2 linked regions of the Desulfovibrio desulfuricans genome follow. The main gene of each other region encodes a partner of the protein of the gene in region 2 in a complex. Links are inferred from orthologs where the notes say so. Each region holds a gene or a part of one and is shown on either strand. Other genes may lie near its edges.

Region 1 (7,131 bases), on a different replicon or contig from region 2:
TTGCCACGAAAAATCCGTGCAGCTCATGTTTGAGGAAGGCTCGGACGTCAACCAGCGCATGGGCAAGCAGCTCAAGGCCGGGGTCAAGCTTCAGTACTGGATTGTGGATATGGGCGGCGGTTTCAGGCGGCATGTGGGCGGCGCGGTGGTGGATATCGCCGATATTGCCAGCACGCCCATGCTGGCGCTGTGGGACGGCATGGTGGCCGTGCCCTGGGCCGGGCCGCCAGCGGCTAGCGCCTCGGGCTTCATGAGCGTGATGCTTGAAAGCACCATGAATCCGGATCTGGAAAGCACTGCGCCCAATGCCATGTCCAACAAAAACTTTTTTATCATTTCTGATAATTACATGATTCTGCAGGCCCGCTACGGCTATCACTTTTGTACGGTGGAAAGTCTGGCTGGCGCAAATAATCACGAAAATTTTGTGAGCTTCCAGTTCAAGGGCGGTGCCGCTGACCGTCAGCGCCGCCGCCTGCGCGCCCGCATGGTGGCCGACCTGCTGGAGGCGCATGGCTTCCGCGCTGATGTGAAGGACGATTCGCTCTTTGCCGTGGCGGAAAACTTCCCCGCTGCCGATATTCTGCAAAAAACCCGCATGCTCGGCTACCTGCTCATCCACACCCGGCAGGTGGACATGATCATGCTGGAGCAGGAGCGCGCCGCAGCCCTCAGGGAAAAGCTGGGTGGCGACATGGCCTCGCTGCTCGACAGGCCTTTACCGGCGGGCAATTAGAGTTTTTTTCAGCATACGTTCAAGGTGCTGCCTTCCAGAGAAACCTGTACGCTGGCTATGCCTTTGCGCCGAGTGCGGCCCGCGCCCGCCCCTTCATCTTCCTTGCCATTACATTCCTAGCTGTTTACTACAAAAACAGGCGACTGCGCTGGACTATCCGGCGGGTTGCGCCTCTGTTTGTCCTAAGTTTTTCGTATTCTGGAGTAGAGTTCATGATCAGACCAAGAATTTTTGTTCCGCGCACGGTGGTGCCGGAGGCGCTTGAATTACTGCAAACCCGCTGTGATGTGGAGATGGGCCCCGGCGGCGGTTTGTCGCACGAAAAACTGGTTGAAGCGGTACGCGGCTGCGACGGCGTTCTTTCGCCGGTGGTGGCCTTGCCCTCGGATGTCATTGATGCCATGGCCCCGACCTGCAAGATCATTTCCTGCTTTGGCGTCGGCTTTGATCATGTGGATATTGCCGCTGCCACCCGCAACGGCATATGGGTGACGCACAATCCCGGCTTTGTCACCGATGACACAGCTGATATGGCCTTTGCGCTCATGCTCGGCGTGGCGCGTAAACTGCGCGCTTGCGACACCTTTGTGCGTAGCGGAGAAAGGCCCTGGCCCATGACGGTCAACCTGGGCTTACGCGTTTCTGGCAAAACACTGGGCCTCGTGGGCAGCGGGCGTATTGCGCAAGCCGTGGCAGCCCGGGCTGCAGGCTTTGGCATGTCGCTGCTCTACACCGCGCGTCACCGTAACGAGAATTTTGAGGCCAGTACGGGCGCGCGCTACGTCAGCAAGGATGATCTGCTGCGGCTGTCCGACTTTGTCAGCCTGCACATGCCGCTGACGCCGGAAACGGAAAAATATATCGGCAGCAGGGAGCTTGAACTCATGCAGCCCCATGCCATTCTTATCAATACAGCGCGTGGCAAGGTTGTGGACGAGGCCGCTCTTGCCAGCGCCCTGAAAAACGGCGTGATAGCCGGGGCCGGGCTGGACGTGTTTGAAAACGAACCGCTGGTGCTTCCTGCTCTCTGCGATCTGCCCAACGTGCTGATGACGCCGCACAAGGGGGCGGCGACCATGGACGGATTCAGAAACATGGGGCGCAGCAGTGCGGAAAAGATTTTTGCAGCCCTGGACGGCAAGTTGCCCGCCAACTGCCTCAACCCCGAAGCACGGCAAGTATCAAACTGATTTATTTTGAAATTTGTTGAGGGAGGGCGGCTAAAACCTCGGGATTATCGGCGCGGGCAAGCCGCAGCCTGCTCCTGTTTTCTGGTTGCGCCGACTTTGTCAGCGCAACAAAAAGGCTCCCGCTTTTGCGGGAGCCTTTTTCATCTAAACGTATGAGCCGTAGGGCTGGCTTAGTACATGCCGCCCATGCCACCCATACCACCCATGCCGCCCATGTCGGGCATGGCAGGAGCAGCGCTCTTGGGTTCGGGCTTTTCAGCAATGGCGCATTCGGTGGTCAGCAGCAGGGAGGCCACGGAAGCGGCGTTTTGCAGGGCCGTGCGGGTAACCTTTTTGGGGTCGATAACGCCAGCCTTGATGAGGTCTTCGTATTCGCCGGTGGCGGCGTTGAAGCCGAAGCCGTCCTTGCCCTGGCGAACCTTTTCGACCACGATGGAGCCTTCAAAGCCGGCATTGTGGGCGATCTGGCGCAGGGGTTCTTCAATGGAACGGCGGATGATGTTCACGCCAGCAAGTTCGTCGTCGTCGGCGGGCTTGATGTCGTTCAGCACCTTGGAAACGCGGATCAGCGCAGTGCCGCCGCCAGGCACGATGCCTTCTTCAACGGCAGCGCGGGTGGCGTTCAGGGCGTCTTCAACGCGGTCTTTCTTTTCCTTCATTTCCACTTCGGTGGCCGCGCCCACATGCACAACGGCCACGCCGCCCACGAGCTTGGCCAGACGTTCCTGGAGCTTTTCGCGGTCGTAGTCGGAGGTGCTGTCTTCGATCTGGGCGCGAATCTGCTTCACGCGGGCCTTGATGTCGTCGCCCTTGCCGGCGCCGTCAACGATGGTGGTGTTTTCTTTGTCGATGACGATGCGCTTGGCGGTGCCAAGTTCGGCAAGGGTCATGTTTTCAAGCTTGGAGCCGGTGTCGTCAGAAGCCACCTGGCCGCCGGTCAGCACGGCGATATCCTGAAGCATGGCCTTGCGGCGGTCGCCGAAGCCGGGGGCCTTCACGGCCACAACCTGCAGGGCGCCGCGCAGCTTGTTGACCACCAGGGTGGCAAGGGCTTCGCCTTCCACGTCTTCAGCGATGATCATGAGCGGACGGTTCACCTTGGCAACCTGTTCAAGCACGGGCAGCATGTCTTTCATGCTGGAGATTTTCTTCTCGGTGCAGAGGATGTAAGGATTGTCCATTTCGCAGACCATCTTTTCGGTGTTGGTCACGAAATAGGGGGAGAGGTAGCCACGGTCAAAGCGCATGCCTTCCACCACGTCCATGGTGGTTTCCAGACCCTTGGCTTCCTCAACGGTGATCACGCCTTCCTTGCCCACTTTGGACATGGCTTCGGCGATGATGTTGCCGATGGTGGCATCAGAGTTGGCGGAAATGGTGCCGATCTGGGCAATTTCCTTCTGGTCGCGGGTGGGCTTGGCCAGGTTGGACAGCTCGGCGATCAGGGCTTCAACAGCCTTGTCCACGCCGCGCTTGATGGCCATGGGGTTGCGGCCGGCGGCCACAAGCTTGGTGCCTTCGCGGTAGATGGCCTGGGCCAGAATGGTGGCGGTGGTGGTACCGTCGCCAGCGGCGTCAGAGGTCTTGGAGGCCACTTCCTTGACGAGCTGGGCGCCCATGTTTTCGAACTTGTCGGTCAGTTCGATTTCCTTGGCCACGGTCACGCCGTCCTTGGTGATGACGGGAGCGCCAAAGGACTTTTCAATGGCGACATTGCGGCCCTTGGGGCCGAGGGTCACTTTAACGGCATTGGCGAGCTTGTCGACGCCACGGGCAAGTTTTTCACGGGCTTTAACGTCAAAAAGAATTTCTTTAGCGGACATTGGAAATTTTCCTCCTGAAATATAATTCGGCAGCAGTGGGAGCTAGTCAATAATGGCGAGAATGTCTTCTTCGCGCATCACAAGGTGATCAACGCCGTCCAGCTTGACTTCGGTGCCAGCATACTTGTTGAACAGCACCATGTCGCCCGCTTTCACAGCCAGAGCGACGCGTTCGCCATTTTCCCCAGCCTTGCCGGGACCGGCAGCAACAACCTGACCCTTGGAAGGCTTTTCCTTGGCCGTATCAGGGATAAACAGGCCACCGGCGGTCTTTTCTTCGGATTCAAGGCGTTTGACCAGCACACGGTCGTTAAGGGGCTTCAGCTTCATGACGTCAAATCCTCCCGGAAATGATATTATTATTGTCCATCTAGGACGCAGCAGCGGCCGCATCGCTGTGGCCGCGCTGGAAATATTGCGCGTTATGAACCGAAGCCAGTTTCACTTCGCTTCAGTTCCGCACCGGCATAGAAATAAGACGCGCTCGGAGCTTGAAAAGGGGTTTGGACTGATTTTTTTACTTTTTTTTGCAAAAAAATAAAAAATCAAACAAATCCAGCATGTTGAACTTAGCCCCGCTCCGGATGCCTTTTTCTCTGCGGCGTAACCGCGCTCAATACTTTGGGCAAGGAGCACTACCGGAGGCAGGGCGCGCAGTCAAGCTCGACTTGCCCGGATGCCGGTTCCTTTTTGGGTTTTGGCCCATGCCGGGTCAGCACAGGCAGGGGGATGTTCCAAGTTTTGACCGCGCCTCGCGGCGGAGTTCCTTCACATAGGTCCTGTTGTTTTGCAGATAAAAAGCCAGTGCGCGGGCAAAATCTTTTTTCAGCAGGCCCTCAAGAATGAGGGTGCTGATTTCCCGTTCAAGCGAGAGCAGGGCGTGCATGCCAATGACAATGCGCCGTTCCTCCTGCGGCAGGGCGCACATCTTGCGCCAGAATACCTCACGGGCGCGGGGCTGATAATACCACATGTACATCATGTCCAGAAGATGCGTTACTATTTGCCGGGCTGCTGCCCGGTCTTTGCCGTACAGCATGCGCCAGTATTCCGCAGGGTCTTGCAGCATTGTCTCAAGGTCTTTGCTGGGGAACAGCAGTTCCTGTCGCGTCAGGCTTTTGTATATCTGCGTAAACTTGCTGTCGTAATCGCATTGCCGCATGCGCAGATACATGTTGCGATCGGCAAAACCTTCGATAATAGATGCCACCATGTCGGACGAGCACTTGGAAACAATGGCCGCGCAGTTCTGCATCAGGTTTATGGGATCAGGCAGGTGCATTGCGGTAAAGCAGAGCAGCAAACCTTGCCCCATGAGCATGGACAGCGGAATGGAAAGCGCGCTGCGAAAAAGATTGCCGACTATGGCTTCCTTTGGCAGGCCCCGGTAAATGTTGTGCCCTGAAATATAGGCGCTGTTGATCATGGCTATGACTGTATAGACTGCAAGCGCGTTGTCCTGCACTGTCAGACCCATGAAGTCCTGCAAGAGCCACAGGCGCACCACAACCTCAAGCAGCGGAACGGATATGCCCGTGTAGAACAGCGAATCGGCCATGCGGCTCCAGCTCACATAGCGTTTCCACGGCACAAGCACAGAACGGGTAAAGGCCCCGCCGCCCACAACCGCCTGTCCCACGTTGCGCACCGCGGTAATGGCAAACCATATGAGCGCGCCAAACCACGTGAGCACCCACCAGCCGTCCACGTAGCTGAAGGCCCACTGCGCGGGCAAAAAACCAGCCAGAATTTTGAGAACATTGACAATGTCGCTGTTCATGTATTCTGGCGACCAGAAGGGGATTTCCCCTTTTTCCGGGCCGGGCGTCTGCTGCATTTCGCGGTTCACGCCCTTGGCGTCAACGCCGCCCAGGGTCACAAGGTTGCCATCATGCCCCACGCTGGTGGTATTTTTTTCAAGGCCCCAGCCGCGCACCCGGTGGCAGCCCAGATTCCCAAGGCCGGGAATGCGCCTGAGCAGTCGCTGCCACCATGGTTGCGGCTGTGCTGGCTCATGGTAGTGCGTGAATCGGTAAATATCCGTATGTACGGGCAGGGTGAGCCGCAGGGAGTTATCTTCGCTGCGCAGGGCGGCACGGGCCTTGGGAGGCAGCGTTTCCACAAACACAAGCCCCATGCCGTGCGTGTGGTGCGAGCGACTGGTGGAATCTGTGCCGATGCGCGAACCCAGCGGCGAAAGCGCATAAAATTCCTGCAACTGCGGTATATGCCCCAATATCTCCTGAAACAGGGGAATGCGCGCAGAATCCTTGGGTTCCTTGCTGATAATGCTGCGGATGACCTGCTTGAGGCGCGGGGTGCTGCCCTCGTTGACGGCCCTTTGCAGTGTGTTGATTTCTTCCACATGGGCAAGCTGACCGGCTGTCCATTCGCGCAGGTTAAAAAGCTCGAGGTGGGTAATGCGCCCACGGCCCAGCCACAGCAGTTCCAGCACGTCCTGTTCCGTCAGCCCTGCAAGATTGAGCACAATCTGACAGGGATGCAGCGGATAGATGTTTTCCAGCAGAAATTCCGGCGACTGCTGCAAAATAGCGGGCAAATCCTTGTGCGGCTTGTAGGGGAACACGATTTCCGGGTTGGCCTCCGGGCCGAGCCAGTCATCGCGCAGCATGTCGGGCACCATGTCTGTCAGTTCCGTCAGGCTTTCGCGCAGCTTGGCGGCACGGGTGGAATTGGTTTCTTCAGCCAGGGCTTGGCGCAGGCGTTCGCCGCGCAACTGCCGCATGGGTTCCAGATGATGGTAAATAAATTCGGCAAGATGTAGCGAGGACGGCTGCTTTTGACCCACATAGGCAAGAAAAGCCTCTTCCTTGATAGGCTCCGGCGCGGGCATATCCCAGCGGGCAGCCAGCGAGGCTGCGTGCCTTTCGTTCCAGGCCCGCAGGAGCTTGAGCACGTAGGCGCGCATCCAGTCGTTGACGGGCGCGTACTTGCGTAGCGCGTCTGTGATGTCCTTGCGGTGCAGCAGGTTGTCAAAAGCCCTGGATGTTTCGGTATTGAGCGGCGACCAGGTAAATTCCACCAGTTTGTCGCGGAACGTGGCCTTGAACTCAATACCTATGCGCACCGTAATGTCCATGATGCGCGCAGCGCGCAGCAGTTCCTGAGCCGCCTCCGGGTCAACGGTATTGTAGTAGATTACCGTCAAAAAGCGGATGCCCTTGATCCACGCATCCATGACCAGATGCGTGGGGTTTTTGCGGCCCTTGGTGTTGGCGTCGTGCACATGGTGGTCAAAGGCGTGCTGGTTCCATTCCTCCGGCATTTCAAGCAGGTGGTATTTGCGCAGCAATGCCCGCACAATGCGCGGCGTACCGCGCACTGCCTGATGAAATTCGTGCGCGAGGGGCAACTGGCGGCT
Region 2 (7,289 bases):
GCATGGCCTCTGTAGCGGCGCAATAGGGACGGGTGCGGGCATTGTCCAGATCAAGGGTCGCCCAGTCCTGCACGGCGGTGCCGCCCAGTTCCACGCAGGCGGCCATGATCTTCACGCCGCGACGTTCAAGAATCTTGCGGGCAATAACGCCGCCAGCCACGCGGGCTGCGGTTTCGCGCCCTGAGGAGCGCCCGCCGCCGCGATGGTCGCGTATGCCGTTGTACTTCTGGAAATATCCCCAGTCCGCATGGCCGGGGCGGAAAACTTCGGCCAGATTGCCGTAGTCGTGCGAGCGCTGGTCTTCGTTGGCGATGTAGAAGGCAATGGACGTGCCCGTGGTGACGCCCTCATACACGCCGGAGAGCAGGCGAACCGTGTCCGATTCCTTGCGCTTGGTGGCGGTGGGGCCCTGACCGGGTTTGCGGCGGTCAAGCTCGGCCTGAATGTCGGCCTCTGTCAGGGTCAGGCCCGCCGGGCAGCCGTCAATGACGCCGCCAAGGCCCACGCCGTGGGATTCGCCGAATGTTGTCAGCCGCAGGGCCTGTCCGAATGTATTGCCAGCCATGTGCTACCTCGCCTTCACTACAGCATTGTAAGTCGCTCACGGGGCGTTTGCCAGTGCAATGCATTGCGTCTGGGCCTTCGTGGCGGGCGTCTGCGTGAACAGACGCCGGACAGTTCCAGGGTGAAACTGCTCGGAATTGCGCCGGAGCGGCGCGGTCAAGTGAGTCAGTATAGGCAAGGGCGGGGCGGCTTGCAACTCGTGCGGCGGACGGGATATTTCGCCGGGATTAAGGCCGTAAAAAGCCTGTGGCCGAAGTATGCGGGCAAAAAAATATGGATAAAAAATGAGGTGCAGAAAACCCAGCTAGGAATTTCCTGCACCTCAAAAGGGCAAATACGCTGGCTCGCGCTACACCTTGGCGGCGGTGCGCAGGTCGGCTACGGCATCTGTCTTTTCCCAGGTGAATTCCGGCAGTTCGCGGCCAAAGTGGCCGTAGCAGGAAGACTTCTGATAGATGGGGCGCTTGAGATCAAGGCGCTTGCTGATGAAGTAGGGGCGCAGGTCAAAGACTTCGCGCACGGCCTTGGTCAGCAGTTCGTCCGGCAGGTCGCTGGTGCCCTGCGAGGAAACAAGTACGCTGACGGGCTGGGCCACGCCGATGCAATAGGCGATCTGCACTTCGCATATAGGTGCGAGGCCCGCGGCAACAACGTTTTTGGCGATGTAGCGGCCCATGTACGCGCCGGAACGGTCAACCTTGGAGGGGTCCTTGCCGGAGAACGCGCCGCCGCCGTGGTGGCCGCTGCCGCCGTAGGTGTCCTGAATGATCTTGCGGCCTGTGAGACCGCAGTCGCCCATGGGGCCACCCACCACAAAACGGCCCGTGGTGTTGATGAAAATTTCGCAGGCCTTTTCGTCAAAATAGCCGGAGGGTTCCAGGATGGGGCGAATGACGTGCTTTTTCACGGCTTCGGCCACATCAGCCTGGCTGGCGTTGGCGCTGTGCTGGGTGGAGACCACCACGTTGTTGATGCGCACGGGCTTGCCGTCCTGATATTCAAAGGAAACCTGGGTTTTGCCGTCGGGACGGAAGATGTCCACCGTGCCGTCCTTGCGCACATTCGCCAGCTGCTGCGAAAGCTGGTGCGCCCAGTAAATGGGAGCTGGCATAAGGGTGGAGGTTTCGTTGCAGGCATAGCCAAACATCATGCCCTGGTCGCCCGCGCCCTGATCTTCTGGCTTTTCGCGCAGTACGCCCTGCGCGATGTCGGGCGACTGGCGGCCAATTGCGTTGATAACAGCGCAGGTCTGCCAGTCAAAACCCATTTCTGAGCTATTGTAGCCAATACCCTTGATGGTTTCGCGCACCACATGGGGCAGGTCAGCGTAGCCGCTGGTGGTGATTTCGCCAGCGATAACGGCCATACCCGTGGTCACCAGGGTTTCGCAGGCCACGTGGGCGTTGGCGTCCTGTGCCAGCAGGGTATCAAGAATGGCATCGGAAATCTGGTCGGCGACCTTGTCGGGGTGGCCTTCAGTTACAGATTCGGAAGTGAAAAAGTATTTGCCCTTGGTGTGCATATGAATCTCCTTGGGCGCTCGCGTCAGTGCGGCGCGGGTTTTAGGGTCGCAACAGAATATTGTCGATAAGCCGGGCCTTGCCCATGCGCACGGCACAGGCCATGAGCGCCGGACCGGTGACTTCGGTGAGCGGAGCCATGGATTCCGGGTGAACAATACTGAGGTAGTCAAGGCGCCCCATGGGTAAAAATTCCGCCCAGCGGCGCAGCACAGCCTCGCGCAGCAGTTTGACGCTGGTTTCTCCGCTCTGGGCCAGTTTTTGAGCGAAGAGCAGGGCCTTGCGGATTTCCGGAGCATGGGCGCGTTCGTCCGGGCTGAGGTAGACGTTGCGCGAGGAAAGGGCCAGGCCATCAGCTTCGCGCACGGTTTCGCGCGTTTCAATGCGCACAGGCACATCAAGGTCGCGCACCATGCGGCGCAGAATGGCCTGCTGCTGCCAGTCCTTCTGCCCAAATACGGCAACATCTGCGCCGGTCAGCATAAAGAGCTTGAGCACCACGGTGCATACGCCCCGAAAGTGCACAGGCCGGGTGAGGCCGCACAGGCCTCGGGAAAGTTCGGGAACTTCCACCCAGGTGGCGTGGTCTGGCGCGTACATGGTTTCGGGCTGCGGCATGAACAGCGCGTCCGCCCCATGACTGCGGGCTATGTCCGCGTCGCGCTCGGCATTGCGGGGATATGCTTCCAGATCCTCGCCGGGGCCAAACTGGGTAGGGTTGACAAAAAGGCTCACCACCAGGCGTTTCGCCTGCGTGCGGGCAAAGGCCATGAGGTCTTCGTGCCCCTGATGGTAGTAGCCCATGGTAGGCACCAGAGCGATATCGTCTCCGGCGCGGTGCCAGGCCTTGCATTGGGCCGCCAACTCTTGGGGATTTGTGAATATCTGCATATCAAGGTATTGTGATATTGTTTGTGAAGGCTCATTTATACACGTCAGGCAGCAGCTTGTAAAGAAAGACCTTGGCAAAAGCAGAAATGCTGGCGGGGTGGGAGGCTTGACCCTGGGTGTTGCTGTGGGCATAACAACCGATGGGGGTATTCATGCTGAAACCGTTTTATCAGGGCAAGCTGGACACATTTTGCGCAATTTATGCAGTGCTCAACGGCTTGCGGCTGACCCACACCATCAGGGTTCTCAAGGCGCGCGACATTCTTAACGAAACCCTGATGGGTCTTGCGGCCTCGCCTGAGGCCTTCCGTGCCGTGCTGGAGCAGGAAACGGATTATTGCGGGCTGGTTGACGGCATGCTGCGCATCCAGAGCCGTTCCTTTCCGCTGGAAGTGCGCCAGCCCTTTACAGACGAGGACGACCCCTCTGTGGATCAGGTGTGGGAATGCTGCCGCACATGGCTTGCGCCGGGCAGCGGCAGGGCTGTGATCTTCCGTTTTTTGCGTCACATCACCCCGGATGGCCCGCCTGTGAACCGGCACTGGACCACCGCCGACTCGCTGACCGATGACGTGCTGCATCTTTTTGACTGCAGCCACGAGGCAGAAGCCATCCTGAACGTGAACAAGGACAGCTTTGTGACCCGTGCGGACGACATTCGCGAAGGCAAGTTGCTGTATATCCAGCCGCACACCATCCGTCTGCTGCGCCTGCCTCTGTAAACGGGGCAAGCCCGCGACCATGCATGCCAGACACGTTGAGGCAGCATGTGCAGCGACAGTTCTGCCGCAATCTGACGGCTTGGGATGTGTTGCTGAGGCTTGGGCGAGAAGGCGGGACGGGAAAAATCAGTATTCCTTGATGGGAGCTTCCGTGCTTATGGGCAGCCCCAGACGGATGGCGTCTTGCTTTAGTTGCGGATGCACCCAGAATGCCTTTTCCTGCACAAAGCTGAGCACTTCAAACTCCGCCGTATCCACCGGCCTGGAATAATAGAATCCCTGGGCGCAGTTGCAGCCGCTGTTGAGCAGGAAACGGGCGTGTTCCTTGGTTTCCACACCTTCGGCCACAATGGACATATCAAGATCACGCGCCAGAGCGATGGTGTTGCGGGCCACAATCTGGCCGCGCTTGTTGGTGGTGCCGTCGCTGATGAAGGCCCGGTCAAGCTTGACCACGTTGAATGGCAGATCGCGCAACGTGCTCAGCGATGAATAGCCCGTACCGAAATCGTCCATGGAAAAAACAAATCCCGCCGATCGCAGTTCGTTCATCAGGCGTTTCAGCCTTGGCTCATTGGCAAAAAAGGCACTCTCGGTCAGTTCCAGCTCAAGCATGTGGCGGGGCAGATTGTACTTGTTCAGGAGGCTGACGAGCTTGTTGGGCAGGTCGTCATCGTTAAAATGCAGCCGTGACATGTTTACGGAAATGGGCATGGGGTCGTATTGCTTGTCGATCCATGTGCGCAGTATCTGGCAGGTCTGATCCCAGATGTACGAGTCCAGCCGCACAATAAAGCCGTTGCGTTCAAAAAGGGGAACAAAACGGCCGGGCAGGATAAGCCCGTCAGTAGGGTGCTGCCAGCGTACCAGCGCTTCTGCGCCCACAATGCGCCCGCTGGAAATCTGCACCTTGGGTTGCAGAAAAAGCCTGAACTGGTGCTTTTCCAGCGCTTCGTACATCTGGTCAGTGATGTAGCTTTCATCGTGCAGGCGTTTGCGCAGGGCATCATCGTAAAAGGCAAAATTGACAATGTCGCTGCCCTTGACCGTCTTCTGCGCCAGATAGGCCCAGTCGCACAGGATGTGAGCCGGAGTGCGGGAGTTCTCCACAGGGCAGATGCCAAAGAACAGCTTGACCCGGAAGGTGTCGGAATAGTGATCCAGCCGCAGAGAAAGGTTCTGGATGAACTGTAGCGTCCGCTCGGTGCCGCCTGTGAGGCAGACGGCAAAAACATCGGCGGTGAGCCGGGCAAAGATTTCCTTTTCAGGAATGAGGCGCTGACGGATCAGGCGGGCAATGCCCCGCAGCAGGCGGTTGCCCTCTTCAAGCCCGAAAGATTCGTTGATGGCCTTGAACCCGGCCACGTCAAAGCGCAATACGCAGTATTGCTCATTGGGCCGGTTTTTGATGAGCTTGTCAATTTTTTCAAAAAAAGTCTGGGTGTTGAAAGCGCCTGTGAGGGGGTCGTGCTCTGCGCGCAGGCGCAGGGCCTGCTCGGTACGGGTGGTGGCGTCCACATCGTTGAGGGTGCCGATGTAGCGTTCTTCCGACTCCCCGTCGTCAAGCTTGGTGTAGGTGATTTTGCACCAGATGTACTGGCCGTCGCGGCGGCGCAGCCTGACGGTCATTTCGCCAGAGCGGATGCCCAGGGCAAGGCGCGCCAGACAGGTGTCAAAGGGCTCCATGTCGCCCGCGTAGAGAACATCGTCTTCACGCCACACGTCAAAGGGATTGCGCCCGTCATATTCGCCTGCCAGCAGTTCGGGAATCCTGTGGCTCAGGTAGGTCAGATCTGTACCGCTCCATTCAAAAACCAGGGTGCGTGTATGGTCCACCACTGCCTTGTAACGCAGGGCATCCAGCTTTTGCCGGCGGAGCATCTCGTTCTCATGGGCAATGTCGGCCGCAATCTTGTGGTTTTCAATGTCTTCTGTGCAGACAATATAGGTCTGTTCCCCGCCGTATTGGGGTGCAGGAAAGACAATAACGCGCACCCACCTGTATAAACCGTTGAGGGCTTTTTTGCGAATGTCTTCCGCAGCAAAGAGGGGAGTCTGGGCCAACGTCTGGCGCAGGCTGTCCTGAGAAAAAAACGCCGCAAAGCGTTGCGCGTCGTCAGGGTGCACCCTCTCGGCAAGTTCGCGCCTGAGCGTTTCGGCAAGAGGCTTATTCTGAGGCATGCGCGCAAAGTGACCTTCCCCGTGGTACAGTTCGCGGCAGGTATCCCTTGCAAAATCTATAAGCAATATGTCGCCGTAGACGCTCTGCAAGGCATGGGAAAGGCAAATTTCCTGGGGAGATTCCGCAGGAGGCTTTTCCCCGGATTGGGTAGCCGATATGCTGAGGTTTGCAGGGTCCGCGTTTTTCATATTTATGTTCCGCCGTGCGGCATTACATTTGTGTATTAGCCTGTTAGACAACAGATTAAATCTAGCATCTGTGTTATCGTTTTGCAAATTTGCAGGCCTGCCCCCGCCCGGTTTGAAGAATGGGGACTGGCCTCAATGATGACAAGCGCCCCGCCCCTCTGTATTGTGCCCCCATGACACGAGCTATTTTTCCTCATTCCCTGAAAGTATGGTCGCTGAGCCTTGGCTGCCCCAAAAACCGCGTGGACAGTGAGCGCCTGCTTGGTTCGCTCGGGGTCGCCGTGCAGCATGTGGAACACATGGGCAAGGCGCGTCTGGTTTTCATCAATACCTGCGGATTCATCGACCCTGCCGTGCGAGAATCCGTTCGTGCGGTTGTGGACGCCATCCAGAGGCTTGAAAAGTGCAAGGTCAAACCGCTGCTGGCTGTTGGCGGCTGTATGGTGGGGCGTTATGGCGCTGCCGATCTGGCAGCGGAACTGCCGGAAGTGGACGTGTGGCTGCCCACCGGCGAGCTGCCGCGCTGGCCAGCCATGCTGGCCGCGGCCCTGGACCTGCCTGAGCCGCCTGCCCGTATCCCCGGCGGGGGCAGATTGCTTTCTACCGGCCCTTCATACGCATGGCTCAAGGTGGGCGAGGGGTGCAGGCACAAGTGCGCATTCTGCACCATTCCTTCCATTCGGGGCGGACTTAAATCGCTGACCGCCGATGATATTGCCGATGAAGCCAAGGCCTTGCTGGCGCAGGGCGTGCGCGAGCTTGATCTTGTGGCGCAGGATCTGACCTCCTGGGGTGTTGATCTTGGGCTCAAGCACGGCCTGCCCAGCCTGCTTGAAAAGCTGGTGGGGCTTGAGGGCCTCGCCTGGCTGCGCCTGCTCTACCTGTACCCCACAGGCGTGACGCCGGAGCTTTTGCGTTTTATCAGGGATTGCGGCGCACCTTTGCTGCCCTATCTGGATATTCCCCTGCAACACGCTCACCCTGATGTGCTGTCGCGCATGGGCCGGCCTTTTGCGGGCGACCCCCGGCGCGTGCTGGATACCGTGCGCTCCATGCTGCCCCATGCGGCTTTGCGCACCACGTTTATTGTTGGCTACCCTGGCGAAACGGAAGATCATTTTGAAAGCCTGTGCCGTTTTGTGGAAGAAAGCCGCTTTCAGCACGTGGGCGTGTTTGCCTATCAGGCAGAAGACGGCACCGTGGCGGCAACATTGCCAGATCA

What was found. The genes of interacting proteins can lie anywhere in the genome.
Region 1: the proteins of metK (region 2) and groL are in contact, whole or in part, in a cryo-EM structure (PDB 8P4O), measured with the Escherichia coli proteins. The link is inferred for Desulfovibrio desulfuricans from one-to-one orthologs.

The regions. Positions count from the first base shown.
Region 1 is NZ_JANFYZ010000001.1:621,709-628,839, reverse strand. Bases 1,424-4,263 are described here. They hold groL (chaperonin GroEL), read right to left. Parts: upstream 3,750-4,263; coding sequence 2,097-3,749; downstream 1,424-2,096. Other genes in these bases: groES (co-chaperone GroES), read right to left, coding at 3,792-4,079; NE637_RS02605 (2-hydroxyacid dehydrogenase), read left to right, coding at 1,424-1,926. Outside these bases: NE637_RS02610 (PEP/pyruvate-binding domain-containing protein), read left to right, coding at 1-736; more of NE637_RS02605, read left to right, coding at 949-1,423; NE637_RS02590 (hypothetical protein), read right to left, coding at 4,462-7,131.
Region 2 is NZ_JANFYZ010000003.1:339,016-346,304, reverse strand. The notes cover bases 1-2,998. They hold metK (methionine adenosyltransferase), read right to left. Parts: upstream 2,087-2,998; coding sequence 914-2,086; downstream 1-913. Other genes in these bases: panC (pantoate--beta-alanine ligase), read right to left, coding at 2,127-2,975; aroC (chorismate synthase), read right to left, coding at 1-565. Outside these bases: NE637_RS05780 (hypothetical protein), read right to left, coding at 3,007-3,129; NE637_RS05775 (hypothetical protein), read left to right, coding at 3,128-3,697; NE637_RS05770 (putative bifunctional diguanylate cyclase/phosphodiesterase), read right to left, coding at 3,824-6,067; 30S ribosomal protein S12 methylthiotransferase RimO, read left to right, coding at 6,241-7,289. UniProt on the Escherichia coli protein: Catalyzes the formation of S-adenosylmethionine (AdoMet) from methionine and ATP.